Regions from separate parts of the Streptomyces sp. BBFR102 genome, predicted to be linked through region 2. Evidence: predicted binding sites of a transcription regulator. Region 2 holds the regulator's gene; the other holds the start of a gene.

Region 1 (3,405 bases), 1.8 Mb from region 2:
CGACGATGCCCTCCTCGACGGCGGCCTTGGCGTTGCGCACCGCGTCCTCGATGCGGTGCTTGCGCTCCTTCAGCTCCACCTCGGTGGCGGCGCCGGCCTTGATGACGGCCACGCCGCCGGCCAGCTTCGCCAGACGCTCCTGGAGCTTCTCGCGGTCGTAGTCCGAGTCGCTGTTCTCGATCTCGGCGCGGATCTGCGCGACGCGGCCGTTGACCTGGTCGCTGTCGCCGGCACCGTCGACGATCGTGGTCTCGTCCTTGGTGATGACCACCTTGCGGGCGCGGCCCAGCAGGTCGAGACCGGCGTTCTCCAGCTTGAGGCCGACCTCCTCGGAGATGACCGTGCCGCCCGTGAGGATGGCGATGTCACCGAGCATGGCCTTGCGGCGGTCGCCGAAGCCCGGGGCCTTGACGGCGACGGACTTGAAGGTGCCGCGGATCTTGTTGACCACCAGGGTCGACAGGGCCTCGCCCTCGACGTCCTCGGCGATGATCAGCAGCGGCTTGCCCGACTGCATGACCTTCTCCAGCAGCGGGAGGAGGTCCTTCACGTTGCCGATCTTGGAGTTGACGATGAGGATGTACGGGTCGTCGAGCGACGCCTCCATCCGCTCCATGTCGGTGGCGAAGTACGCCGAGATGTAGCCCTTGTCGAAGCGCATACCCTCGGTGAGCTCAAGCTCCAGACCGAAGGTCTGGGACTCCTCGACGGTGATGACGCCTTCCTTGCCGACCTTGTCCATGGCCTCGGCGATCAGCTCGCCGATCTGGGTGTCGGCGGCGGAGATGGAGGCGGTGGAGGCGATCTGCTCCTTGGTCTCCACGTCCTTCGCCTGCTCCAGCAGCGCGGAGGAGACGGCCTCGACGGCCTTCTCGATGCCGCGCTTCAGGGCCATCGGGTTGGCACCCGCGGCGACGTTGCGCAGACCCTCGCGGACGAGCGCCTGGGCCAGGACGGTCGCGGTCGTCGTGCCGTCACCGGCGACGTCGTCCGTCTTCTTCGCGACCTCCTTGACCAGCTCGGCGCCGATCTTCTCGTAGGGGTCTTCGAGCTCGATCTCCTTGGCGATGGAGACACCATCGTTGGTGATCGTGGGGGCGCCCCACTTCTTCTCGAGGACGACGTTGCGGCCCTTGGGGCCGAGGGTGACCTTGACGGCGTCGGCGAGCTGGTTCATCCCGCGCTCGAGACCGCGCCGCGCCTCCTCGTCGAACGCGATGATCTTGGCCATGTGAAGTGGTCCTCCCAGGACTGGGGGTCCCCCCGGACTCTGTCTGGGGGAGGGTGGATACTCCGGACCGTGTTGGCGCCCGCGACGGACGGCCTGCCTGCCTCGCGGTTCCTTGCCCCGCGCGGCCTGCGGGCCTCACCGACCCGGTCCTTCTGTCACTCTCACTCGGAGAGTGCTAACGCAATAATTAGCACTCGGGGTAGGAGAGTGCAAGGCGCTAGGGGCCTTCGGCCCCGCGCCCGTCGGCTGGGGGTGCCCTGTCCGCGCCGGCGGATGCGGGTGGCCTCAGACGCCGGCCGGGCTGTCTTTTGACGAGCCGTCCGCTCGCCGGCGGGCCTCAAAGACGGCCTCAAGCGCCGGCCGGGCCGCCTATAGCCCGGCCGGCGCTTGAGGCCACCAGCCCGGTCGGCGTCTGAGGCCACCAGCCCGGTCGGCGTTCGAGGTCGCCCCGTCGGGCATGGCAGAGGGCCCGCCCCCGGTGACGGGAGCGGGCCCTCTGGTGAGTGTGGTGCGGTCGGCGCCTCAGGCAGCCGCGCGGACCATGTCCGCCTGCGGCCCCTTCTGACCCTGCGAGATCTCGAATTCGACCCTCTGACCCTCTTCAAGGGTGCGGTAGCCGTCCATCTGGATCGCGCTGTAGTGGACGAATACATCCGCACCACCGTCGACCGCGATGAAGCCGTAGCCCTTCTCCGCGTTGAACCACTTGACGGTGCCCTGAGCCATGCCTAACTCCCCTATTACTGGCCCTTGCACAGGCCCGCACTTCGCGGACCCGGGTCAGACCTCACCCCCCAACCTTCGGTCGGGGGTGTGCGCCGGAACGCGTCGACCGCCGCTGAATGTATCTGCCCAACTGCCGTCTGCAACAGGTCAGTCGGACGAGAAATCCGAAGGCCGGGGACGGACGGAAACGGGAGGATGCGCCGGAGTTCCGGGCAAGTCGGGCCCGGCAAAAGGCGCGCATGGGGGCGAATGGCCGGGCTACTTTGCCTGCAGTCCGCCGGAGGGAGAACGGCGGCTCATATGCTCCTGGCACAAACACGGGAGCCTGTTCCCCAACTCTATCGCGCTCAACCATGCAGAATTGCCCCCTCCGCTTTCCCGGGAGGGAATGGAGCGGAGAGGGCAATTCGGTGGCGCGGGTGGTTCCGCGGGCGCGGGAGGCTCAGCAGCCGCCGGCCACCGCCGGGATGATCGAGACGCCGGCGCCGTCGGGCGTGGCGGTCTCAAGGCCCTGCTCGAAGCGGACGTCGTCGTCGTTGACGTAGACGTTGACGAAGCGGCGCAGCCTGCCCTGGTCGTCGAGGACGCGGGCGGCGATGCCGGCGTGGTTCTCCTCCAGGTCGGCGATGACCTCGGCGAGGGTGGCGCCCTCGGCGGGGACCTCGGACCGGCCGCCGGTGTAGGTGCGCAGGATGGTGGGGATGCGGACGTTGACGCTCATGGGACAGCCTTCCGGGAGTTGGGGCGGCGGGACGGGCGGGGGCGCGTCACGGACGCGCGGGCGACGGCGTCAGGAGGTGGCGAGACCGGCGGCGCGGAAGGCGTCCAGGTCTGGCCGGATGGTCGCGGTCGGGCCGGTGGTGGGCGCCACGGCGTCCAGGGTCTTGAGGCCGTCGCCGGTGTTGAGGACGACGGTGGTGAGGGACGGGTCGATCCGCCCGGCCCCGATGAGCTTGCGGGTGACGCCGACCGTCACGCCGCCCGCGGTCTCCGCGAAGATCCCCTCGGTACGGGCGAGCAGCTTGATGGCGTCGACCACCTGCGCGTCGTCCACGTCCTCGACGGCGCCTCCGGTGCGGCGGGCGATGTCCAGGACGTACGGGCCGTCGGCCGGGTTGCCGATGGCCAGCGACTTGGCGATGGTGTCGGGCTTCTGCGGGCGGACCACGTCGTGCCCGGCCTTGTAGGCGGTGGAGACCGGCGAGCAGCCCTCGGCCTGGGCGCCGAAGATCTTGTACGGACGGTCCTCGACCAGCCCGAGCGCGATCAGCTCCTTGAACCCCTTGTCGATCTTGGTCAGCTGCGAGCCGGAGGCGACCGGGATCACGATCTGGTCGGGCAGCCGCCAGCCGAGCTGCTCCGCGATCTCGTACGCGAGGGTCTTGGAGCCCTCGCCGTAGTACGGGCGCAGGTTGACGTTGACGAAGCCCCAGCCCTCGCCGAGGGGG
Region 2 (3,405 bases):
GCGCTCCACCATGGGGAAGACCCGGTGCTTGCCGAACCGGTCCTCCAGGGTGACCACCGGCCCCTCGGCCGACTTCTCGCAGCGGATCACCGCGCCGCAGAAGCCGCTGGCGGGCTCCTCCACGACGAGGCCGGGCACCGCCTCGGCCTCGGGGGCGGGATTCCGCTTCTTCCACGGCGGGGTCAGGTCCGGCTGGTAGCTGCGCATGGGCAGACGTTATGACAGGGCGAACCGGCGGGCCAGCTCATCGCGTTGGGCCCGGACGAACGCGGCGTCCACCACCGCCCCGTGCCCCGGCACGTAGACCGCGTCGGGGCCGCCGAGCGCCAGCAGCCGGTCCAGCGCCTCGGGCCAGCGCGCGGGCACCGCGTCCGGTCCGGCCTGCGGCTGTCCGGACTCCTCGACCAGGTCGCCGCAGAACACCACGTCGGGCGTGCCGGGGACCAGGACCGCCAGGTCGTGCGCGGTGTGTCCGGGGCCCAGGCCCGCGAGGAGTGCCCGGCGCCCGCCGCCCAGCTCCACCACGGCCTCGCCGGAGACCGGGTGCCGGGGGACCACCAGCGTGCCGGCGGCCTCCCCGGCCTCGCGGGAGGCGAGCCCGTGGCGTACCGCGTCGGCCTCCAGCGCGTCGGTGCGGGTGAGGGCGGTGTCCAGGCCGACGGCTCCGTGCACCCGGGCGCCGGCGAAGGCGGCGGCGCCGAAGACGTGGTCGAAGTGGGCGTGGGTCAGTGCCAGATGCGTCACACGGCGGGGCCCGCCCCGCTCGCGCAGGGCCCGCTCGGCCGCGCGACGCAGCCAGGCGCCCTCGCGCAGGGACGCGCCCGCGTCGACCAGCAGGGCGCCGGCCGGGCCCACGACCAGCCCGGCCGTCGCGTCCCAGCGGGGCAGCCGCACCCGCCCGACGCCGGGGGCCACCCACTCCCAGCGCGGCTGCGGCCCGGTCCCGTTCGCGTTCATCGCCTCATCACGGCTCCACCCTCTCAGGCGCCGCGCGGCATACCCGGCGGTACCGGGTGACTTCGCCACGGCGTCCCGGGCCGGGGCGCCCCGGCCTTGCCGCGGACGCACCGGTCAGCCGTACACTGGTCCGCGACGTGGTTGGCACTCGCGCGAGGTGAGTGCCAGCAGAGGCCCGCGGGGGACGCGGGGGCGTGGCAGGCGACTGGGAGGTGCGCGGTGCTCAGTGAACGAAGGCTGGAGGTCCTGCGCGCGATCGTCCAGGACTACGTCGGCACCGAGGAGCCGGTCGGCTCGAAGGCGCTCACCGAGCGCCATCGGCTCGGCGTCTCCCCGGCCACGGTCCGCAACGACATGGCCGCACTGGAGGACGAGGGGTACATCGCCCAGCCGCACACCAGCGCGGGGCGCATCCCGACCGACAAGGGGTACCGCCTCTTCGTCGACCGGCTCGCCGACGTGAAGCCGATGACGGCGCCCGAGCGGCGTGCTATTCATCACTTCCTCGGCCAGGCCGTCGACCTCGACGACGTGGTGGCCCGCACGGTGCGGCTGCTCGCGCAGCTCACCCGGCAGGTCGCGGTCGTGCAGTACCCGTCCCTGACCCGGTCCACGGTCCGGCACGTGGAGCTGCTGTCGATGGCCCCGGCCCGGCTGATGCTGGTGCTGATCACCGACACCGGCCGGGTCGAGCAGCGGATGATCGACTGCCCGGCGCCGTTCGGCGAGGCCTCCGTGGCCGACCTGCGGGCCCGGCTGAACAGCCAGGTCGCGGGGCGCCGGTTCGCCGACGTGCCGCAGCTGGTGCAGGACCTTCCCGAGTCCTTCGAGAGCGAGGACCGGCCCACCGTCTCGACGGTGCTGTCCACGCTCCTGGAGACCCTGGTCGAGGAGACCGAGGAGCGGCTGATGATCGGCGGCACCGCCAACCTCACGCGCTTCGGGCATGACTTCCCTCTCACCATCCGCCCCGTCCTGGAGGCGTTGGAGGAACAGGTCGTCCTGCTCAAACTCCTCGGTGAGGCGAAGGATTCGGCCATGACCGTACGGATCGGTCATGAGAACGCCCATGAGGGCCTCAGCTCCACGTCGGTCGTCTCGGTCGGCTACGGTTCGGGACGCGAGGCAGTCGCCAAACTCGGCGTGGTCGGACCGACCCGCATGGATTACCCCGGAACGATGGGAGCGGTACGCGCAGTGGCACGTTACGTCGGACAGATCCTGGCGGAGTCGTAAGTGGCCACGGACTACTACGCCGTACTCGGCGTGCGCCGCGACGCTTCCCAGGACGAGATCAAGAAGGCGTTCCGCAGACTCGCCCGCGAGCTGCACCCGGACGTCAATCCGGACCCGAAGACGCAGGAGCGCTTCAAAGAGATCAACGCCGCCTACGAGGTCCTCTCCGACCCGCAGAAGAAGCAGGTCTACGACCTCGGCGGCGACCCCCTGTCGCAGAACGGCGGCGGAGGCGGAGCGGGCGGCTTCGGCCAGGGTGGCTTCGGCAACTTCTCCGACATCATGGACGCCTTCTTCGGCACCGCGTCCCAGCGCGGCCCCCGCTCGCGCACCCGGCGCGGTCAGGACGCCATGATCCGGCTCGACATCGAGCTGGACGAGGCCGCCTTCGGCACCACCAAGGACATCCAGGTCGACACGGCCGTCGTCTGCAACACCTGCAACGGCGAGGGCGCCGCCCCCGGCACCTCCGCGCAGACCTGCGACATGTGCCGCGGCCGCGGTGAGGTCTCCCAGGTGACCCGGTCCTTCCTCGGCCAGGTCATGACCTCCCGCCCGTGCCCCCAGTGCCAGGGTTTCGGCACCGTGGTGCCCACCCCCTGCCCCGAGTGCGCCGGGGACGGCCGGGTCCGCTCGCGCCGCACGCTGACGGTGAAGATCCCGGCCGGCGTCGACAACGGCACCCGCATCCAGCTCGCGGGCGAGGGCGAGGTCGGCCCCGGCGGCGGCCCCGCCGGCGACCTCTACGTCGAGATCCACGAGCTGCCGCACTCCGTCTTCCAGCGGCGCGGCGACGACCTGCACTGCACGGTCACCATCCCGATGACGGCCGCGGCCCTCGGCACCAAGGTGCCGCTGGAGACGCTGGACGGCATGGAGGAGATCGACATCCGGCCCGGCACCCAGTCCGGCCAGTCGGTGCCGCTGCACGGCCGGGGCGTCACGCACCTGCGCGGCGGCGGCCGGGGCGACCTGATCGTGCACGTCGAGGTGACCACGCCCGGCAAGCTCGACGCCGAGCAGGAACGCCTGCTGCGCGAACTGGCCCAGCTGCGCGGCGAGGAGCGGCCCACCGGCCAGTTCCAGCCCGGCCAGCAGGGCCTGTTCTCCCGCCTGAAGGACGCGTTCAACGGCCGTTCCTGAGCCGCCAGAACCCGTACGCACCGGGGCCCGGCACCGCCTGACGGCGGGGCCGGGCCCCGGTGCATCGGC

The links. Region 2 encodes HrcA, which represses chaperone genes, less so after heat shock. Its sites were predicted from a motif close to TTNGCACTCNGNNNNNCNGAGTGCNAA; they were not measured.
Region 1: a site for HrcA is predicted at 1,419-1,445, ahead of groL (chaperonin GroEL). Genes of this name have one in related genera too.

The regions. Positions count from the first base shown of each region.
Region 1 is NZ_CP195757.1:3,372,845-3,376,249, reverse strand. It holds gene groL (chaperonin GroEL) at 1-1,231, opposite strand, end outside; gene ACSLIC_RS15095 (cold-shock protein) at 1,754-1,957, opposite strand; gene ACSLIC_RS15090 (MoaD/ThiS family protein) at 2,400-2,678, opposite strand; gene thrC (threonine synthase) at 2,748-3,405, opposite strand, start outside.
Region 2 is NZ_CP195757.1:1,527,355-1,530,759, reverse strand. It holds gene ACSLIC_RS06960 (DUF3097 domain-containing protein) at 1-207, opposite strand, end outside; gene ACSLIC_RS06955 (MBL fold metallo-hydrolase) at 217-957, opposite strand; gene hrcA (heat-inducible transcriptional repressor HrcA) at 1,177-2,193, shown strand; gene dnaJ (molecular chaperone DnaJ) at 2,194-3,336, shown strand.